Regions from separate parts of the Weizmannia sp. FSL K6-3076 genome, predicted to be linked through region 3. Evidence: a T-box and tRNA genes for the amino acid it is inferred to sense, from the RefSeq annotation. Region 3 holds a T-box; the other regions hold tRNA genes.
The links. The T-box of region 3 lies ahead of NSS95_RS09785 (valine--tRNA ligase). A T-box ahead of a tRNA ligase gene usually reads a tRNA of that ligase, here a tRNA-Val.
Positions count from the first base shown of each region.

Region 1 (6,833 bases), 240 kb from region 3:
TCACAGTTTTCATATGAAAACTTAACATTTTTATGAACATACCTCATCTATTATATAAAATTTGCCGGTTAAATTCAGCAAAACGGCTTAAAATAAGATTGCCAACCAAATACATTGACACATGGGCCTGATTTCCCTAAACTTTAAATGTACTAATTTCGCCATATTTATATAAGAATAGCATAAAAGGAGAGTAAGAAGATGAATGCGCAATCTTCTCCAGCAATCGGCCCTGACAAAGGCTGGCGGATCTGGTGGCAATTAACACGGCCCCATACTTTAACGGCCGGTTTTGTGCCTGTCATTCTCGGGACAGTACTGGCTTTGGGCATTGCCCGCATCAATCTGCTGCTGTTTGCTGCAATGCTGGTTGCAACCCTGTTAATTCAGGCAGCAACCAATATGTTTAATGAATATTACGATTACAAACGCGGCCTTGATACCGAGCATTCCGTCGGGATCGGCGGGGCAATTGTCAGAAACGGCATCAAACCGAAAACGGTGCTCCACCTCGCCTTTGCTTTTTTCGGTGCAGCCATGCTGATCGGCGTTTACATTTGCTCGCAAAGTTCCTGGTGGATTGCTGTAATCGGCACTGTCTGCATGCTTGTTGCTTATCTTTACACTGCAGGGCCTTTTCCAATTTCATCAACGCCGCTTGGCGAACTGATTTCCGGCTTTTTTATGGGTGTAATTATTATATTAATATCGTTTTTTATCCAGACAAAAACGATCACATGGCCGATTGTATTTATTTCGATTCCGATTATGATTTTAATCGGTGCCATTATGCTGTCGAATAATATCCGCGATCTGGACGGCGATAAAGCAAATGGCAGAAAAACGATCGCCATTCTGCTCGGCCGGAAAGGAGCCATCCTGCTTCTGGCCGCAATGTTTGCCCTTTCCTATCTCTGGATGGCCGGGCTCGTTTTGTTCGGTGTTGTAACCCCGTGGGTATTGCTCGTTTTCGTCAGCACACCGAAACCGGTCCGGGCCATTAAAGGCTTTATTGGAAAAAGTGAACCGTTGCAAATGCTGCCTGCTATGAAAGCAACCGCACAGACAAACACCATTTTCGGGGTGCTTTTATCCATCAGCTTTTTGATCGATCATTTTATTTAAAAACAAACGGCGGAGTGTAACACTCCGCCGTTTGTTTTTGCGTTTTTTCTATCATACTTTAACGGACCCGTAGCCTGGGTGAAGTCCTGAAGAGGTTTGCAGAAGTGAAAAAACGCGCAAAAAAAGCTGCTCCGGAAGTTTCCGGAACAGCTTCGTGACCAGTATGACCCGTACGGGATTCGAACCCGTGTTACCGCCGTGAAAGGGCGGTGTCTTAACCGCTTGACCAACGGGCCAAAAATGGCGGAGAAGGAGGGATTTGAACCCTCGCGCCGCTAATCGCGACCTACACCCTTAGCAGGGGCGCCTCTTCAGCCACTTGAGTACTTCTCCATATGGCTCCGCAGGTAGGATTCGAACCTACGACCGATCGGTTAACAGCCGATTGCTCTACCACTGAGCTACTGCGGAATATATGGGCCTAAATGGACTTGAACCATCGACCTCACGCTTATCAGGCGTGCGCTCTAACCAGCTGAGCTATAGGCCCAAAGTGGAGCGGGTGATGGGAATCGAACCCACGACAACAGCTTGGAAGGCTGTGGTTTTACCACTAAACTACACCCGCAGCAAAGGGCGGATGATGGGAATCGAACCCATGAATGCCGGAGCCACAATCCGGTGCGTTAACCACTTCGCCACAACCGCCATATATTTTTCATTGAAACCAATGGTGGCTCGGGACGGAATCGAACCGCCGACACAAGGATTTTCAGTCCTTTGCTCTACCGACTGAGCTACCGAGCCAAAACAAGCGGTCCCGACGGGAATCGAACCCGCGATCTCCTGCGTGACAGGCAGGCGTGATAACCGCTACACCACGGGACCAATTGCGGGGGCAGGATTTGAACCTGTGACCTTCGGGTTATGAGCCCGACGAGCTACCAGACTGCTCCACCCCGCGATGATAAAATAATGAAATGGCGGAGGAAGAGGGATTCGAACCCCCGCGCGGTGTAACCCGCCTGTCGGTTTTCAAGACCGATCCCTTCAGCCAGACTTGGGTATTCCTCCGTATGAAAAAATAAAAAATGGTGGACCTTGTAGGACTCGAACCTACGACCGGACGGTTATGAGCCGTCTGCTCTAACCAGCTGAGCTAAAGGTCCGATATATACAAAATATAGCGGCGGAGGGGATCGAACCCCCGACCTCACGGGTATGAACCGTACGCTCTAGCCAGCTGAGCTACGCCGCCGTTATTTGACTCTGTTTGGTGGATTGGTGGAGCCTAGCGGGATCGAACCGCTGACCTCCTGCGTGCAAAGCAGGCGCTCTCCCAGCTGAGCTAAGGCCCCGTTATGATCTTCATGGTCGGGAAGACAGGATTTGAACCTGCGACCCCATGGTCCCTAACCATGTGCTCTGCCAAGCTGAGCTACTTCCCGAAACAGGAATAAGCGCGCCCAAGAGGAGTCGAACCCCTAACCTTTTGATCCGTAGTCAAACGCTCTATCCAATTGAGCTATGGGCGCATTTGTCATGGTACTGATGCCGAGGACCGGAGTCGAACCGGTACGGTAGTCACCTACCGCAGGATTTTAAGTCCTGTGCGTCTGCCAATTCCGCCACCCCGGCGGGATAAAATGGAGCGGAAGACGGGATTCGAACCCGCGACCCCCACCTTGGCAAGGTGATGTTCTACCACTGAACTACTTCCGCGTATCATGTAAACAGTGCGGGTGAAGGGAGTCGAACCCCCACGCCTTACGGCGCCAGATCCTAAGTCTGGTGCGTCTGCCAATTCCGCCACACCCGCGATAAATGGTGAGCCATGCAGGATTCGAACCTGCGACCCTCTGATTAAAAGTCAGATGCTCTACCAACTGAGCTAATGGCTCATATCCGATAATGACATTACTTGTCACAAAGAGAATTATACTATATTGGGTTAAATATGTACATATCTATTTTTAGGATTCCCGGGAAGTATGATGCCGGTCACAAGCCAGTATTCCCAACCTTCCGATGGAAGCCGATTGCACCTGAATCGGAACGGCATAAAAATGGAGGATGACGGGATCGAACCGCCGACCCTCTGCTTGTAAGGCAGACGCTCTCCCAGCTGAGCTAATCCTCCGTATTATGGCCCGGCAACGTCCTACTCTCGCAGGGGGAGACCCCCAACTACCATCGGCGCTGGAAAGCTTAACTTCCGAGTTCGGGATGTGTTCGGGTGTGACCTTTCCGCCATCATCACCGGACCTGTATAATTTTGGGATGTGTTCCCTGAAAACCGGATGGGAGAAAAAACTGTAAACTGAGAACGCGTTTTTAACTTTGAAAATTGTCCAGCTCCGGTGCCTAGCCCCTCGAGGTCGAATAACCTGCCCGTCACGGAGCCAAAAGACGGCTCCATGCCGGTCAGAACATTCGCTTGTCGGGGCTAAACAAGGCACCTCCGCTTTTCTATTGTCCAGTTCCGGGCGCTATCGGCTAGTGAACTTCCCGTCCCCCTTTCCTACGATAAGTCAACATCGACTCGCCTTTAGGGCTCGTCGTGTTTCCTTTATCTCAGTCGAAAGCTCCGAAATCCGTACGCCGATGACCAAGGCGCTTCCGCTTTTCTATTGGTTAAGTCCTCGATCGATTAGTATCCGTCAGCTCCACGCGTCGCCGCGCTTCCACCCCGGACCTATCAACCTGATCATCTTTCAGGGATCTTACCAGTATAAACTGTGGGAAATCTCATCTTGAGGGGGGCTTCATGCTTAGATGCTTTCAGCACTTATCCCTTCCGCACATAGCTACCCAGCGATGCCTTTGGCAAGACAACTGGTACACCAGCGGTGCGTCCATCCCGGTCCTCTCGTACTAAGGACAGCTCCTCTCAAATTTCCTGCGCCCGCGACGGATAGGGACCGAACTGTCTCACGACGTTCTGAACCCAGCTCGCGTACCGCTTTAATGGGCGAACAGCCCAACCCTTGGGACCGACTACAGCCCCAGGATGCGATGAGCCGACATCGAGGTGCCAAACCTCCCCGTCGATGTGGACTCTTGGGGGAGATCAGCCTGTTATCCCCAGGGTAGCTTTTATCCGTTGAGCGATGGCCCTTCCATGCGGAACCACCGGATCACTAAGCCCGACTTTCGTCCCTGCTCGACTTGTAAGTCTCGCAGTCAAGCTCCCTTATGCCTTTACACTCTGCGAATGATTTCCAACCATTCTGAGGGAACCTTTGGGCGCCTCCGTTACCTTTTAGGAGGCGACCGCCCCAGTCAAACTGCCTGCCTGACACTGTCTCCCACCCCGGTAAGGGGTGCGGGTTAGAATTTCAATACAGCCAGGGTAGTATCCCACCGATGCCTCCGCCGAAGCTGGCGCTCCGGTTTCCAAGGCTCCTACCTATCCTGTACAAGCTGTACCAAAATTCAATATCAGGCTGCAGTAAAGCTCCATGGGGTCTTTCCGTCCTGTCGCGGGTAACCTGCATCTTCACAGGTACTATAATTTCACCGAGTCTCTCGTTGAGACAGTGCCCAGATCGTTACACCTTTCGTGCGGGTCAGAACTTACCTGACAAGGAATTTCGCTACCTTAGGACCGTTATAGTTACGGCCGCCGTTTACTGGGGCTTCAGTTCAGAGCTTCGCCTTACGGCTAACCCCTCTCCTTAACCTTCCAGCACCGGGCAGGTGTCAGCCCCTATACTTCGCCTTGCGGCTTCGCAGAGACCTGTGTTTTTGCTAAACAGTCGCCTGGGCCTATTCACTGCGGCTTCCCGGGGCATACACCCCAAAAAGCACCCCTTCTCCCGAAGTTACGGGGTCATTTTGCCGAGTTCCTTAACGAGAGTTCTCTCGCTCACCTTAGGATTCTCTCCTCGCCTACCTGTGTCGGTTTGCGGTACGGGCGCCTTTCACCTCACTAGAGGCTTTTCTTGGCAGTGTGGAATCAGGAACTTCGGTACTAAAATTTCCCTCGCCATCACAGCTCCGCCTTGGCGCGAAGGATTTGCCTCCGCACCGGCCTAACTGCTTGGACGCGATCAACCAGTGTCGCGCTTGCCCTATCCTCCTGCGTCCCCCCATCGTTCAAACGGTGAAGAGGCGGTACAGGAATATCAACCTGTTGTCCATCGCCTACGCCTTTCGGCCTCGGCTTAGGCCCCGACTAACCCTGAGCGGACGAGCCTTCCTCAGGAAACCTTAGGCATTCGGTGGAAGGGATTCTCACCCTTCTTTCGCTACTCATACCGGCATTCTCACTTCTAAGCGCTCCACCGGTCCTTCCGGTCCGGCTTCAACGCCCTTAGAACGCTCTCCTACCACGGACACCATACGGTGTCCATCCGCAGCTTCGGTGATACGTTTAGCCCCGGTACATTTTCGGCGCAGCGTCACTCGACCAGTGAGCTATTACGCACTCTTTGAATGATGGCTGCTTCTAAGCCAACATCCTGGTTGTCTAAGCAACGCCACATCCTTTTCCACTTAACGTATACTTTGGGACCTTAGCTGGCGGTCTGGGCTGTTTCCCTTTCGACCATGGATCTTATCACTCACAGTCTGACTCCCAAGCATAAGTTTTTGGCATTCGGAGTTTGTCTGAATTCGGTAACCCGATGAGGGCCCCTCGTCCAAACAGTGCTCTACCTCCAAAACTCTTCGCTTGAGGCTAGCCCTAAAGCTATTTCGGAGAGAACCAGCTATCTCCAAGTTCGATTGGAATTTCTCCGCTACCCACACCTCATCCCCGCACTTTTCAACGTGCGTGGGTTCGGGCCTCCAGCAAGTGTTACCTTGCCTTCACCCTGGACATGGGTAGATCACCTGGTTTCGGGTCTGCGGCCTCATACTCTTTCGCCCTGTTCAGACTCGCTTTCGCTGCGGCTCCGCTTCTTCAGCTTAACCTTGCATGAGACCGTAACTCGCCGGTTCATTCTACAAAAGGCACGCCATCACCCGTTAACGGGCTCTGACTACTTGTAGGCACACGGTTTCAGGATCTCTTTCACTCCCCTCCCGGGGTGCTTTTCACCTTTCCCTCACGGTACTGGTTCACTATCGGTCACTAGGGAGTATTTAGCCTTGGGAGATGGTCCTCCCGGATTCCGGCGGGATTCCTCGTGTCCCGCCGTACTCAGGATCCACTCGGGAGAGAACGAAGTGTCAGTTACAGGGCTTTTACCTTCTCCGGCAGGCCTTTCCAGGCCGCTTCACTTAACCTGTTCTTTTGTAACTCCCATATGAGTGTCCTACAACCCCGGAAGGCAAGCCTTCCGGTTTGGGCTGTTTCCTGTTCGCTCGCCGCTACTTGGGAAATCGCAATTGCTTTCTCTTCCTCCGGGTACTGAGATGTTTCAGTTCCCCGGGTGTGCCCTTCCTGCCCTATGGATTCAGGCAGGAATCCTGTCCGATTAAAGACAGGGGGTTTCCCCATTCGGAAATCTCCGGATCAACGCTTACGTACAGCTCCCCGGAGCATATCGGTGTTTGTACCGTCCTTCATCGGCTCCTAGTGCCAAGGCATCCACCGTGCGCCCTTTCTAACTTAACCATAAAAGGATTAAATCCAAAAATAAGCGATTCTCGGTTTACTTGGTTTGTTTCTCCTATCCGGTTTTCAAAGAACACATGTTGAAGGATTGAACCTTCAAAACTGAACAAAACGGAAACGTCAAACTTGATTTTGGAAAACGAAGTTTTCCTTTTCTGTCTAGCTCCGGGCGCTATCGGCTAGCGTATTTCTACGTCTTCTCCCT
Region 1 is NZ_JBBOWU010000001.1:2,289,727-2,296,559, forward strand. It holds gene NSS95_RS10885 (1,4-dihydroxy-2-naphthoate polyprenyltransferase) at 202-1,125, shown strand; tRNA gene NSS95_RS10890 (tRNA-Glu) at 1,290-1,361, opposite strand; tRNA gene NSS95_RS10895 (tRNA-Ser) at 1,367-1,458, opposite strand; tRNA gene NSS95_RS10900 (tRNA-Asn) at 1,462-1,536, opposite strand; tRNA gene NSS95_RS10905 (tRNA-Ile) at 1,542-1,615, opposite strand; tRNA gene NSS95_RS10910 (tRNA-Gly) at 1,620-1,693, opposite strand; tRNA gene NSS95_RS10915 (tRNA-His) at 1,701-1,773, opposite strand; tRNA gene NSS95_RS10920 (tRNA-Phe) at 1,797-1,872, opposite strand; tRNA gene NSS95_RS10925 (tRNA-Asp) at 1,881-1,953, opposite strand; tRNA gene NSS95_RS10930 (tRNA-Met) at 1,956-2,029, opposite strand; tRNA gene NSS95_RS10935 (tRNA-Ser) at 2,047-2,139, opposite strand; tRNA gene NSS95_RS10940 (tRNA-Ile) at 2,158-2,234, opposite strand; tRNA gene NSS95_RS10945 (tRNA-Met) at 2,250-2,323, opposite strand; tRNA gene NSS95_RS10950 (tRNA-Ala) at 2,348-2,423, opposite strand; tRNA gene NSS95_RS10955 (tRNA-Pro) at 2,437-2,513, opposite strand; tRNA gene NSS95_RS10960 (tRNA-Arg) at 2,527-2,600, opposite strand; tRNA gene NSS95_RS10965 (tRNA-Leu) at 2,618-2,703, opposite strand; tRNA gene NSS95_RS10970 (tRNA-Gly) at 2,713-2,787, opposite strand; tRNA gene NSS95_RS10975 (tRNA-Leu) at 2,803-2,884, opposite strand; tRNA gene NSS95_RS10980 (tRNA-Lys) at 2,891-2,966, opposite strand; tRNA gene NSS95_RS10985 (tRNA-Val) at 3,133-3,205, opposite strand; rRNA gene rrf (5S ribosomal RNA) at 3,214-3,329, opposite strand; rRNA gene NSS95_RS10995 (23S ribosomal RNA) at 3,696-6,628, opposite strand.
Region 1: it has a tRNA-Val gene. The T-box ahead of NSS95_RS09785 (valine--tRNA ligase) is inferred to sense a tRNA for this amino acid. The anticodon was not compared.

Region 2 (6,833 bases), 500 kb from region 3:
ATCCGAGAGAAAATAGTTCATCAGTTCTTGGACATTATCCGGAAAATCCATTTCCCCGCCCCTTAAATTCCTTCTGAGCGCCGCAGCTGTCAATTGGTCTGTACCCGGCGCACGGCCAAGGCCGAGATCAATTCTGCCTGGATAGATGGAACCCAGTGTTCCAAACTGCTCAGCCACGACAAGCGGTGCATGATTTGGAAGCATCACACCGCCAGACCCGACACGGATGGTTTTCGTCCCTGCCGCTATATACCCGACTAAAACAGCCGTTGCAGAGCTGGCTACTCCCACCATATTATGGTGCTCCGCGAGCCAGTATCGTTTGTAGCCCCAATTTTCAACATGCTGTGCGAGGCTTAGGCTATTTTTAAACGAATCTGCCGGTGTCTTTCCAGATAAAACGGGGATCAAATCTAAAACCGAAAATGCAACGTCATTCAACTTTTTTTGACTACCCATTGTCCGCTTCCTTTCCTTCTACTCGTGAAGATAGATCTATTGTAAAATAACAGATTCCCAAAACAAAATGATTTGCCTAACCTGTCCGGTGTATCCCAATGATGAGAACGTTCGTTTACGACACTGATTTTAAGGGAAAATGCAATTAAAAAATCCTTATGAACGATCGGGGCGTGGATTTTCTTCCGATACAGGTTTTCTTTTTCCTATAGAAGCAGCAGAAAGAGCATTGGTATCCAAACTGCATGAAGTTGGCGAAGTGAAAAATAGAATGCTTGCTGAAGCAGTATAAACAGTTGGATTAAGCGTTGGAAAGCCCCGTAAAAGTGAGCATTCGAGAGAAAACTGAACGTCATTGAAGGAGGGGTTTAGCGATGCAAATTGGCATGGACTTATTAAAATTGATCATGGGCTTTCTTGCGCTCATTTTTTGTCTAAAATGTACTGGCGCCAAAAGCATTTCAAACCTTACGCCAATCGACTTCATCTGGAGCATTATGCTGTCTGAAATCGTCGGCAACGGCCTTTATGACCCAAGTGTAAAATGGTACTACATTCTTGCGATGCTTTCTGTTTGGGTCATCATTAAAATCATTTTTGACATCCTCATTTACCGCTATGATAAACTGGAAAAATTCCTTATCGGGGATAAAACGCTGATGATCGATAAGGGAAAAATTAACAAAGTCGTACTGAAAAAAAATAAAATTGATATGAACCAACTGACGGAGTTATTGAGAAAGCAAGGTGTATTTTCACTTGATGAAATTGACCAGGCTTATCTTGAAAAAGATGGGACGGTTACGGTGAAAAAAAGAAAAGACAACCCTAGTAAATAGTAGGCTGCCCAGCTCTTGTTCTCATTATAAATAGAAAATTTAAGATAGTATTTTCAAACATTTCTTATAAGATCAATTCCCTTTTTGTACAAGTTAAATTGCTGTAGATACCCACAAGTGTACGTTTTCAAGCAGCCACTTAAATTGGGCTCGGCTTCAATAATATAATTGCAATAAAAAAACGCTTCTCTTTATCTTGAGAAGCGTTCCGTTTGGCATCAGCTTTCAATGTGATGCTGTTATACCGGTGGTCGGGGTCGAACCGACACTCCCGAAGGAACACGATTTTGAGTCGTGCGCGTCTGCCAATTCCGCCACACCGGCACAATATGATGGAGGCGGCAACCGGAATCGAACCGGTGATAAAGGTTTTGCAGACCTCTGCCTTACCTCTTGGCTATGCCGCCATCAATGGAGCGGAAGACGGGATTCGAACCCGCGACCCCCACCTTGGCAAGGTGATGTTCTACCACTGAACTACTTCCGCATACTGGGCCAGCTGGATTCGAACCAGCGCATGACGGAGTCAAAGTCCGTTGCCTTACCGCTTGGCTATGGCCCAATAAATATGGGGCGGATGGTGGGAATCGAACCCACGAATGCCGGAGCCACAATCCGGTGCGTTAACCACTTCGCCACAACCGCCATCATAATGGCAGGGGCAGTAGGAATCGAACCCACACTGGAGGTTTTGGAGACCTCTGTTCTACCTTTAAACTATGCCCCTTTAAAAAATGGAGGGGGACGGATTCGAACCGCCGAACCCTGAGGGAGCGGATTTACAGTCCGCCGCGTTTAGCCACTTCGCTACCCCTCCATATTGCGTGGTGCCGGCCAGAGGACTTGAACCCCCAACCTACTGATTACAAGTCAGTTGCTCTACCAATTGAGCTAGACCGGCCAAATGGTGGCTCGGGACGGAATCGAACCGCCGACACAAGGATTTTCAGTCCTTTGCTCTACCGACTGAGCTACCGAGCCACAATTATGTAAAATGTAGATGGCGGTCCCGACGGGAATCGAACCCGCGATCTCCTGCGTGACAGGCAGGCGTGATAACCGCTACACTACGGGACCTTTATATGTAAATTGCGGGGGCAGGATTTGAACCTGCGACCTTCGGGTTATGAGCCCGACGAGCTACCAGACTGCTCCACCCCGCGATGATAAAATGGTGGAGGATGACGGGATCGAACCGCCGACCCTCTGCTTGTAAGGCAGACGCTCTCCCAGCTGAGCTAATCCTCCAAATATGTAAATGGTGACCCGTACGGGATTCGAACCCGTGTTACCGCCGTGAAAGGGCGGTGTCTTAACCGCTTGACCAACGGGCCATATGGATCATGACGGAGAGCAAGGGATTCGAACCCTTGAGACAGCTTTTAGCCGCCTACACGATTTCCAATCGTGCTCCTTCGGCCTCTCGGACAGCTCTCCATAATGGCTCCGCAGGTAGGATTCGAACCTACGACCGATCGGTTAACAGCCGATTGCTCTACCACTGAGCTACTGCGGAATACAAGCCCGGCAACGTCCTACTCTCGCAGGGGGAAACCCCCAACTACCATCGGCGCTGGAAAGCTTAACTTCCGTGTTCGGGATGGGAACGGGTGTGACCTTTCCGCCATCGCCACCGGACCTCAATGACAAAAATCATTATAACAAAGTTTTCGTTTCTTATCAACAGGAATTATGTGATTCCCTGAAAACCGGATGGGAGAAAAAACTGTAAACGGAGAATGCATTTCTGCTACTAACTTTGAGAATTGTCTAGCTCCAGCGCCTATCGGCTAGCGTATTTCTACGCTTTCTCCCTACGATAAGTCAACATCGGCTCGATACCTCGCCGTGTTTCCTTTATCTCAGTCGAAAGCTCCGAAATCCGTACGCCGATGAGCGAGCGCCCTTCACTTTTCTATTTGGTTAAGTCCTCGATCGATTAGTATCCGTCAGCTCCACGCGTCGCCGCGCTTCCACCCCGGACCTATCAACCTGATCATCTTTCAGGGATCTTACCAGTATAAACTGTGGGAAATCTCATCTTGAGGGGGGCTTCATGCTTAGATGCTTTCAGCACTTATCCCTTCCGCACATAGCTACCCAGCGATGCCTTTGGCAAGACAACTGGTACACCAGCGGTGCGTCCATCCCGGTCCTCTCGTACTAAGGACAGCTCCTCTCAAATTTCCTGCGCCCGCGACGGATAGGGACCGAACTGTCTCACGACGTTCTGAACCCAGCTCGCGTACCGCTTTAATGGGCGAACAGCCCAACCCTTGGGACCGACTACAGCCCCAGGATGCGATGAGCCGACATCGAGGTGCCAAACCTCCCCGTCGATGTGGACTCTTGGGGGAGATCAGCCTGTTATCCCCAGGGTAGCTTTTATCCGTTGAGCGATGGCCCTTCCATGCGGAACCACCGGATCACTAAGCCCGACTTTCGTCCCTGCCCGACTTGTAAGTCTCGCAGTCAAGCTCCCTTATGCCTTTACACTCTGCGAATGATTTCCAACCATTCTGAGGGAACCTTTGGGCGCCTCCGTTACCTTTTAGGAGGCGACCGCCCCAGTCAAACTGCCTGCCTGACACTGTCTCCCACCCCGGTAAGGGGTGCGGGTTAGAATTTCAATACAGCCAGGGTAGTATCCCACCGATGCCTCCGCCGAAGCTGGCGCTCCGGTTTCCAAGGCTCCTACCTATCCTGTACAAGCTGTACCAAAATTCAATATCAGGCTGCAGTAAAGCTCCATGGGGTCTTTCCGTCCTGTCGCGGGTAACCTGCATCTTCACAGGTACTATAATTTCACCGAGTCTCTCGTTGAGACAGTGCCCAGATCGTTACACCTTTCGTGCGGGTCAGAACTTACCTGACAAGGAATTTCGCTACCTTAGGACCGTTATAGTTACGGCCGCCGTTTACTGGGGCTTCAGTTCAGAGCTTCGCCTTACGGCTAACCCCTCTCCTTAACCTTCCAGCACCGGGCAGGTGTCAGCCCCTATACTTCGCCTTGCGGCTTCGCAGAGACCTGTGTTTTTGCTAAACAGTCGCCTGGGCCTATTCACTGCGGCTTCCCGGGGCATACACCCCAAAAAGCACCCCTTCTCCCGAAGTTACGGGGTCATTTTGCCGAGTTCCTTAACGAGAGTTCTCTCGCTCACCTTAGGATTCTCTCCTCGCCTACCTGTGTCGGTTTGCGGTACGGGCGCCTTTCACCTCACTAGAGGCTTTTCTTGGCAGTGTGGAATCAGGAACTTCGGTACTAAAATTTCCCTCGCCATCACAGCTCCGCCTTGGCGCGAAGGATTTGCCTCCGCACCGGCCTAACTGCTTGGACGCGATCAACCAGTGTCGCGCTTGCCCTATCCTCCTGCGTCCCCCCATCGTTCAAACGGTGAAGAGGCGGTACAGGAATATCAACCTGTTGTCCATCGCCTACGCCTTTCGGCCTCGGCTTAGGCCCCGACTAACCCTGAGCGGACGAGCCTTCCTCAGGAAACCTTAGGCATTCGGTGGAAGGGATTCTCACCCTTCTTTCGCTACTCATACCGGCATTCTCACTTCTAAGCGCTCCACCGGTCCTTCCGGTCCGGCTTCAACGCCCTTAGAACGCTCTCCTACCACGGACACCATACGGTGTCCATCCGCAGCTTCGGTGATACGTTTAGCCCCGGTACATTTTCGGCGCAGCGTCACTCGACCAGTGAGCTATTACGCACTCTTTGAATGATGGCTGCTTCTAAGCCAACATCCTGGTTGTCTAAGCAACGCCACATCCTTTTCCACTTAACGTATACTTTGGGACCTTAGCTGGCGGTCTGGGCTGTTTCCCTTTCGACCATGGATCTTATCACTCACAGTCTGACTCCCAAGCATAAGTTTTTGGCATTCGGAGTTTGTCTGAATTCGGTAACCCGATGAGGGCCCCTCGTCCAAACAGTGCTCTACCTCCAAAACTCTTCGCTTGAGGCTAGCCCTAAAGCTATTTCGGAGAGAACCAGCTATCTCCAAGTTCGATTGGAATTTCTCCGCTACCCACACCTCATCCCCGCACTTTTCAACGTGCGTGGGTTCGGGCCTCCAGCAAGTGTTACCTTGCCTTCACCCTGGACATGGGTAGATCACCTGGTTTCGGGTCTGCGGCCTCATACTCTTTCGCCCTGTTCAGACTCGCTTTCGCTGCGGCTCCGCTTCTTCAGCTTAACCTTGCATGAGACCGTAACTCGCCGGTTCATTCTACAAAAGGCACGCCATCACCCGTTAACGGGCTCTGACTACTTGTAGGCACACGGTTTCAGGATCTCTTTCACTCCCCTCCCGGGGTGCTTTTCACCTTTCCCTCACGGTACTGGTTCACTATCGGTCACTAGGGAGTATTTAGCCTTGGGAGATGGTCCTCCCGGATTCCGGCGGGATTCCTCGTGTCCCGCCGTACTCAGGATCCACTCGGGAGAGAACGAAGTGTCAGTTACAGGGCTTTTACCTTCTCCGGCAGGCCTTTCCAGGCCGCTTCACTTAACCTGTTCTTTTGTAACTCCCATATGAGTGTCCTACAACCCCGGAAGGCAAGCCTTCCGGTTTGGGCTGTTTCCTGTTCGCTCGCCGCTACTTGGGAAATCGCAATTGCTTTCTCTTCCTCCGGGTACTGAGATGTTTCAGTTCCCCGGGTGTGCCCTTCCTGCCCTATGGATTCAGGCAGGAATCCTGTCCAATTAAAGACAGGGGGTTTCCCCATTCGGAAATCTCCGGATCAACGCTTACGTACAGCTCCCCGGAGCATATCGGTGTTTGTACCGTCCTTCATCGGCTCCTAGTGCCAAGGCATCCACCGTGCGCCCTTTCTAACTTAACCATAAAAGGTTTAAATCCAAAAATAAGCGATTCTCGGTTTACTTGGTTTGTTTCTCCTATCCGGTTTTCAAAGAACACATACTGAAGGATTGAACCTTCAAAACTGAACAAAACGGAAACGTCAAACTTGATTTTGGAAAACGAAGTTTTCCTTTTATTCCTTAGAAAGGAGGTGATCCAGCCGCACCTTCCGATACGGCTACCTTGTTACGACTTCACCCCAATCATCTGTCCCACCTTCGGCGGCTGGCTCCGTAAAGGTTACCTCACCGACTTCGGGTGTTACAAACTCTCGTGGTGTGACGGGCGGTGTGTACAAGGCCCGGGAACGTATTCACCGCGGCATGCTGATCCGCGATTACTAGCGATTCCGGCTTCATGCAGGCGGGTTGCAGCCTGCAATCCGAACTGGGAATGGTTTTCTGGGATTGGCTTAACCTCGCGGTCTCGCAGCCCTTTGTACCATCCATTGTAGCACGTGTGTAGCCCAGGTCATAAGGGGCATGATGATTTGACGTCATCCCCACCTTCCTCCGGTTTGTCACCGGCAGTCACCTTAGAGTGCCCAACTGAATGCTGGCAACTAAGGTCAAGGGTTGCGCTCGTTGCGGGACTTAACCCAACATCTCACGACACGAGCTGACGACAACCATGCACCACCTGTCACTCTGTCCCCCGAAGGGG
Region 2 is NZ_JBBOWU010000001.1:2,548,558-2,555,390, forward strand. It holds gene NSS95_RS12210 (LLM class flavin-dependent oxidoreductase) at 1-459, opposite strand, end outside; gene NSS95_RS12215 (hypothetical protein) at 599-751, shown strand; gene NSS95_RS12220 (DUF421 domain-containing protein) at 834-1,298, shown strand; tRNA gene NSS95_RS12225 (tRNA-Leu) at 1,541-1,622, opposite strand; tRNA gene NSS95_RS12230 (tRNA-Cys) at 1,632-1,705, opposite strand; tRNA gene NSS95_RS12235 (tRNA-Gly) at 1,711-1,785, opposite strand; tRNA gene NSS95_RS12240 (tRNA-Gln) at 1,789-1,860, opposite strand; tRNA gene NSS95_RS12245 (tRNA-His) at 1,868-1,943, opposite strand; tRNA gene NSS95_RS12250 (tRNA-Trp) at 1,952-2,025, opposite strand; tRNA gene NSS95_RS12255 (tRNA-Tyr) at 2,034-2,115, opposite strand; tRNA gene NSS95_RS12260 (tRNA-Thr) at 2,124-2,199, opposite strand; tRNA gene NSS95_RS12265 (tRNA-Phe) at 2,204-2,279, opposite strand; tRNA gene NSS95_RS12270 (tRNA-Asp) at 2,300-2,375, opposite strand; tRNA gene NSS95_RS12275 (tRNA-Met) at 2,388-2,461, opposite strand; tRNA gene NSS95_RS12280 (tRNA-Val) at 2,471-2,546, opposite strand; tRNA gene NSS95_RS12285 (tRNA-Glu) at 2,558-2,632, opposite strand; tRNA gene NSS95_RS12290 (tRNA-Ser) at 2,646-2,735, opposite strand; tRNA gene NSS95_RS12295 (tRNA-Asn) at 2,740-2,814, opposite strand; rRNA gene rrf (5S ribosomal RNA) at 2,821-2,936, opposite strand; rRNA gene NSS95_RS12305 (23S ribosomal RNA) at 3,218-6,150, opposite strand; rRNA gene NSS95_RS12310 (16S ribosomal RNA) at 6,315-6,833, opposite strand, start outside.
Region 2: it has a tRNA-Val gene. The T-box ahead of NSS95_RS09785 (valine--tRNA ligase) is inferred to sense a tRNA for this amino acid. The anticodon was not compared.

Region 3 (6,833 bases):
CCTCCGCTAAGCATTTTGTCCTGCGTCTTATTTCCTATAAAACTTATTTTATCAAAAAGCGCCGGGAAAGTAATTCAACAAATAGAACAAATAAAAAAAAGGGCAGAACTTTTTCAGCTCTGCCCGTTCCTTTCTGATTGGCCCAAAATGTATTTCCGGACTTTCGAAATAAAGTATAAAGACCCCGTAATGACTAAAACATCTCTTGAGCCTTTCATTTCTTTTATTTTAGCAAGTACGGTTTCTTTCCAATCCTCCGAAAATGATTTATTTTGATGATGGCTTATCTTATACAACATCTCTGCCGGAATCGCTCTTGGAAAATCAAAAGTTGTGAAAATGATTTCGTCTGTTTTGTGGTCGAGTTTCGGAATCATGTGATCCAAGTCTTTGTCGCCAAGTGCGGAAAAAATCATGTGAATGTTTTTCCCGCGCAGATGGGTGTCCATTGTTTCGATCAGGCTGTCAATGCCTTCCGGGTTGTGGGCGCCATCGATGATAACGAGCGGGTCATCCAGCAGTTTTTCAAATCGGCCGATCCACTTGCTGAGGAGAAGGCCTTTTTCCAGTGCATGCTGCGGGATGCGAAAATGGTGGATATGTCTTAACAGTTCTGCCCCCATAACGGCAAGCGCGGCATTGTAAATCTGATGGCGACCCATCATGGTGATCGACAAGCAGTCATAGGCGCCGTACGGAGAAGCAAAGCGGAAATGTTCACCGGTTAAATCCCCGCCAATCTCCGCAAAAGAAAATTCCTTTCCGGCACGGAAAAGCGGTGCCTTTTCTTTTGCCGCTTTTTCTTCAATCACCGCTAGCGCATCAGGCAGCATTGCTGTCGTTGCAACCGGCACCCCGTGTTTGATGATGCCCGCTTTTTCAAATGCGATCTCCGCAATCGTATGGCCAAGCACATTCATATGGTCATGGCCGATATTGGTAATCAGGCTGACAAGCGGTGTGATGACGTTGGTGGAGTCAAGCCTGCCGCCAAGGCCGACTTCATAAATAACGATATCCACCGGCCGGATGTCGGCAAAATACACAAGCGACATCGCTGTAATGACTTCAAACTCTGTCGGTGCGCCGAATGCTGTGTGCTCCAGTTCTTCTGCAAGCGGGCGGATCTCGTTTGTAAGCCGGATGAGGTCTGCATCTGACACCGGCGTTCCGTTTATGCTGATCCTTTCGTTAAACTGCTCAATATACGGGGAAGTAAAGGTGCCGACCGTATAGCCTGCCTGCTCTAAAATATTCCGCAAAAAGGTGACGGTCGACCCTTTGCCGTTCGTCCCGGCCACGTGAACCGTCCGGATTTTTTGTTCCGGGTGGTGCAATTTTTCCATCAGCCACTGCATCCGCTCAAGCCCTGGTTTCATCCCGAATTTCGAGCGGGACCGGATCCAGCCGACCGCTTCTTCATAGGTTTCAAACATATGCCTTTCCTCCCGTATGCAAGGAAGACGAATCCGTAAAGAATTCGCCTTCCACCCTTGTATTACTGGTTTTCAAGTTCTTTGATGCGCGCTTCGACGGTGCTTCGTTTTTCAAGATAGTCTTTTTCTTTTGCCCGTTCTTCGGCAACGACATTTTCCGGCGCTTTTTTCAGGAACCCTTGATTGGACAGTTTTTTCTGGACGCGTTCGACTTCTTTATTCCATTTCGCCAACTCTTTCCGGAGCCGGGCCAGTTCTTCTTCAAAATTAATGAGTCCTTCAAGCGGCAGGAACAGTTCGACGCCGGAAACGACTGCAGTCATGGCTTTGTCCGGTGCCTCGAGGTCAAGCCCCATTTTCAATTCATCCGGGTTGCAGAAACGGGTAATGTACGCTTCGTTTCGTTTTAAAGCCGCTAAGACCGTTTCGTCTTTCGCTTTCAAATGCAGTTTGATTTTTTTGCTTAACGGCGTATTCACTTCCGCGCGGATATTGCGGACGGAACGGATGATGTCGACAAGCAGTTTCATTTCTTCGCTAGCCGCTGCATCTGTAAGGCTTTCGTCCACCTCCGGCCAAGCGGCTGTTGTGATCGATTCCCCCTGATGCGGAAGGTTTTGCCAAATTTCCTCGGTAATAAACGGCATGAACGGGTGCAAAAGCCGCATCGTATTGTCGAGCACATACGCAAGGACCGAGCGTGTCGTTTTCTTCGCTGCTTCATCTTCGCTGTAGAGCGGCAGTTTTGCCATTTCGATGTACCAGTCGCAGAAATCGTCCCAGATAAAATTGTAAAGTGCGCGCCCAGCTTCGCCAAATTCGTATTTGTCCGCCAGTTTTGTAACGGTTTCGATCGTTTCGTTCAAACGCGTTAAAATCCATTTGTCAGCGACTGATTTTTCACCGGACAGATCCATTTCTTCGTATTTCAGCCCGTTCATGTTCATGAGTGCAAAACGGGAGGCGTTCCAAATTTTATTGGCGAAATTCCAGACCGCTTCAACTTTTTCGTAACTGAAACGCAAATCCTGGCCCGGTGCGCTACCGGTGGTAAGGAAATAGCGGAGCGAGTCCGCGCCGTATTTGTCGATGACTTCCATCGGGTCGACACCGTTGCCGAGCGATTTGCTCATTTTCCGCCCCTGCTCGTCGCGGACAAGGCCGTGGATCAGAACATCTTTGAACGGGCGCTTGCCGGTAAACGCAAGCCCCTGGAAAATCATCCGCGATACCCAGAAGAAAATGATGTCATAGCCGGTCACAAGCGTATCGGTCGGATAATAACGCTTGTAGTCTTTAGCTTCTTCATCCGGCCAGCCCATTGTCGAAAACGGCCAGAGCGCCGAGCTGAACCACGTATCGAGCACGTCCGGATCCTGTTCCCAGTTTTCAATATCGCGGGGCGGCTCAGTGTCAACATACACTTCGCCGGTTTCTTTATGGTACCAGGCCGGAATCCGGTGGCCCCACCAGAGCTGGCGCGAAATGCACCAGTCGCGGATATTTTCCATCCAGTGCAAGTATGTTTTTTCGAAGCGTACCGGCACAAAATGGACTTTTCCTTCCGACGCCTGCAGTTTTACCGCGGCATCAGCGAGCGGCTGCATTTTCACAAACCATTGCGTCGACAAATACGGTTCGACAACCGCGCCGCTCCGTTCGGAATGGCCGACCGAATGAAGATGGTCTTCCACTTTGACAAGAACGCCAAGTGCTTTCAAGTCCTCCACAATCTGTTTGCGGCATGCAAACCGGTCCATGCCTTTATATTTTCCGGCATTTTCATTCATTGTGCCATCCTCGTTCATCACAAGGATACGTTCGAGGTTGTGGCGGTTCCCGACTTCGAAGTCGTTCGGGTCATGGGCCGGCGTAATTTTTACGGCACCAGAACCAAATGTCATGTCCACATACTCGTCTGCGATAATCGGAATTTCGCGGCCGACGATCGGCAATACAATCGTTTTCCCGATTAATTGTTTGTATCGTTCATCATCCGGATGGACAGCGACCGCCGTATCACCGAGCATCGTTTCCGGGCGCGTTGTCGCGATTTCGATCGTGCCGGAACCGTCGCTTAACGGGTATGCCAGATGGTAAAATGCGCCCTGCACCTCTTTGTAGACGACTTCAATATCGGAAAGTGCCGTTTTCGTTTCCGGATCCCAGTTGATGATATACTCGCCACGGTAAATCAAGCCTTTTTTATAAAGCGAAACAAATACTTCTTTTACAGCTTTTGACAGCCCTTCATCGAGCGTAAAACGTTCGCGCGAATAATCGAGCCCGAGGCCAAGTTTTGCCCATTGTTTGCGGATAAATTGAGCGTATTCCGCTTTCCATTTCCATGCTTCTTCCATAAATTTTTCGCGGCCGAGATCATAGCGGGATTTGCCTTCTTCACGCAGTTTGGCTTCCACCTTTGCCTGTGTTGCAATCCCGGCGTGGTCCATCCCCGGCAGCCAGAGCACATCATAGCCTTGCATCCGTTTCATCCGGGTTAAAATATCCTGTAAAGCCGTATCCCAGGCATGGCCGAGGTGGAGCTTCCCGGTTACGTTCGGCGGCGGAATCACAATCGTGTACGGTTTCTTTTCCGGATCGCCTTTTGCTTCGAAAAATTTGCCGTTCACCCACCATTCATAGCGCCCTTTTTCAACAGCCTGCGGATCATATTTGGTCGGCATGCTGATGTCCTGCTGTTCCATTTGCATCATTCCTTTCTGCGTCTTTTACGGATAAACACAAAAACTCCCTTCGTCATAAAAGGACGAAAGGAGTCTGTTCGCGGTACCACCTTTTTTCACGGGCAAACGGATGCCCGGCACTCTCGGGTCAGTAACGGCACTTCGCCGGCTTTTGCTACTTTCGGTTTCACAAAAGCTACTCCCGGGCGACCTTCCAGCCTGTTTCGCATAGGAAATCTTTCAGCAGCTGATTTCCCTCTCTGCATGGAAACAAAATCTGTACTCTTCCCGTTCATTGTACTTTGATTTTTGAAATTGACTATAGTTTATGGTATCGGTTTTTGTGAAAATCGTCAATAGCATTGCCCATTTTTAGAAAAAATATGCGGCGGATGCACTGATCCGCCCGCTTTTCATACATTATTTTTGAGGGATAGGTGGATGATGATGAAGAAAAAAATTGACAAACAGGCCGTCCGTACATGGGCGCGGAATGCAAAAAAAGTGTGCAAGCAGCTGATTCTTCCGTTCTCCGTCTTTCAGGCCATCCGTACGATTATTTTTCCGACGACGTTTGACGTTTTGCTGCTTGCCATATTTATTCTCATTTATCTCGGGTTTCAGTATGAATGGTTTTAGTGGCCGTTCCTGCTTTTCATGACGCGGGGGCGGCCCCTTGTGACAACTGCATGACGACATACTCGGTATTTTTCATTCGCCAGTACTTTTCCTGCAGTTTCGCGACTGCTCTCGCTTCATGGCGTTTTCCTTCATTTGCAAAGTATTCCTCCACGGTTTGGATGATCGGTGCGGGATAAGCGAGATAGCTGAAAAATAAGCTTTTTTCATCTTCTTTCAGCGGAAAATAGCTGAAATAGGTCTTCACCCAATCCACGCAGTCGTCAAACCGGCTCGGATAGGAATCGAGCGTCCGCGACAAGAAGGGAAGCAAGTCATAAAAAGGCGCAGCGTTTTTCGCCAGTTCGAAATTGGTAAAGTACCCGAGCCCGCGTTCATCGTACAAAAAATGCTCCGTTGAAATTTTTCCGTGGATGGTCACCGTTCTCGCTTTCTCCATCTCTTTTGATTGTTCATACCAGTTTTCCAGCTGCCGGATCGAAAATTTGAGCGCCTGGTTCGTTTCATTGTAAAAGGTGCAGTACAACAGGGCAAACGGGGACATATAGACCTGCTCTTCACACCGTTCAAGGAACTCTTCCAAAAAATCCTGCTGCCCGTACCAGCGGGAAAGGGTTTCTTCATAGTATTCCCGCCGTTTTTCTATTGAGATCTCCGTATCTTTGACGGACAAGCTGTGCAGGCGTGCGAGTTCCCTGAACATTTTTTGATGTTTCTCGCCGCGTGCTTCTTTTTCTTCGTTTGGCAGCCAGGGCATTAAATAGTATAATGCCCCGTTATACAGCACCCCGTAACGGCCGTCCAACGCGGGATAGACCGGGACAATACGGTTGTATCCCCGCTGGTACAGAGACTGGACATGCCGGATAAATCCCATCCCGTTTTGCGGTGCAATTTTTTTTAAAGCAAAGATGCCCTGGCCGGTATAAATTTTATACACTTTTCCGTACCGCCCGACATATTCAGCGTTCAGGCCGTAATGCTTTACAATCCGATTGATGTCCTGCTGCGAAAGGTCAGTCACCCGTTTCACCTTCTTAGAGCGCTTCTCCTGAAAAATAGGCGCTTGCTCATTTTCATTCCCCCGCTGCGCCGCATTCGCCGCGGCTTGAACATAGGCGCAATCTAGGTTAAGAATAGCTCGTTTTGCACGCTTCCTTACGCAGGCGCTTAGCCCCTGAATTTCAGATGCATCCTTCACCTAGACGCCCGTGCCTGTGAATGCTCCGGCTCAGTGATTTTTTTCGGCGCGCGCGTTTGCGGGAACGTACAGCACTTGCCCCTCATATACATCCTGGTTCACTTCCAAATGGTTCATCCTTAAAATCTGCTGGACATTGATATTGTATTTTTCAGCAAGCTGGTCGAGCGTCTCCCCGCTTTGGACGATGCAAACCTTTAACTTGGCAGGCTTTTCTTCATCTCTCCGGGCAAAAAAGTCGGCAAGCGAAATAGATTCGTATTTTTGCTTCTTTTTCTTCTTGGCAGCCGAATCCTTTTCTTCCGGCACTTCCTCTATTTTCTCCCCGCTTTCCGGCGACTCTTCCACAATCGTTTCGCTGCTCGCCACAGAAGAAGATTCATCTTTTTCAGGCGATTCTTGCTTGAGATAAGCAGAAGATTCATCTTCCATTGCCTTGCTCTCGATCCGGAAAACGGGCTCCGTCTTCCCGGCGTCATCCGGCTCAAGAGATTCTTCGTTCAGAGCCGTTTTGCTCTCCGTCCGGAACGCGGATGCGGTTTTTCCGGACAATTCCTGTTCAGGATGCCCTTCATCCCGCACTGGGTCGGCCTGCCATTCGTTCCGCACCGGTACGCTTTCCGCTATGGATGCAGACTCGTTTTTGCCTGAAAACTCCGGTTCTGCATGCCATTCGTTCTGCACCACTCCGCTCTCCGCCAATGATGCGGATTCGTTTTTGCCGGCAAACCCCGGTTCAGCGTGCCCTTCATCCCGCACCGGTTCGCTCTCCGCCAATGATGCAGACTCATTTTTGCCTGAAAGATCCGCTTCAGCATGCCATTCGTTCTGCACCACTCCGCTCTCCGCCAACGATGCAGACTCATTTTT
Region 3 is NZ_JBBOWU010000001.1:2,049,591-2,056,423, forward strand. It holds gene NSS95_RS09780 (bifunctional folylpolyglutamate synthase/dihydrofolate synthase) at 114-1,436, opposite strand; gene NSS95_RS09785 (valine--tRNA ligase) at 1,499-4,144, opposite strand; T-box leader at 4,200-4,428, opposite strand; gene NSS95_RS09790 (hypothetical protein) at 4,571-4,762, shown strand; gene ysxE (spore coat protein YsxE) at 4,779-5,795, opposite strand; gene NSS95_RS09800 (LysM peptidoglycan-binding domain-containing protein) at 5,994-6,833, opposite strand, start outside.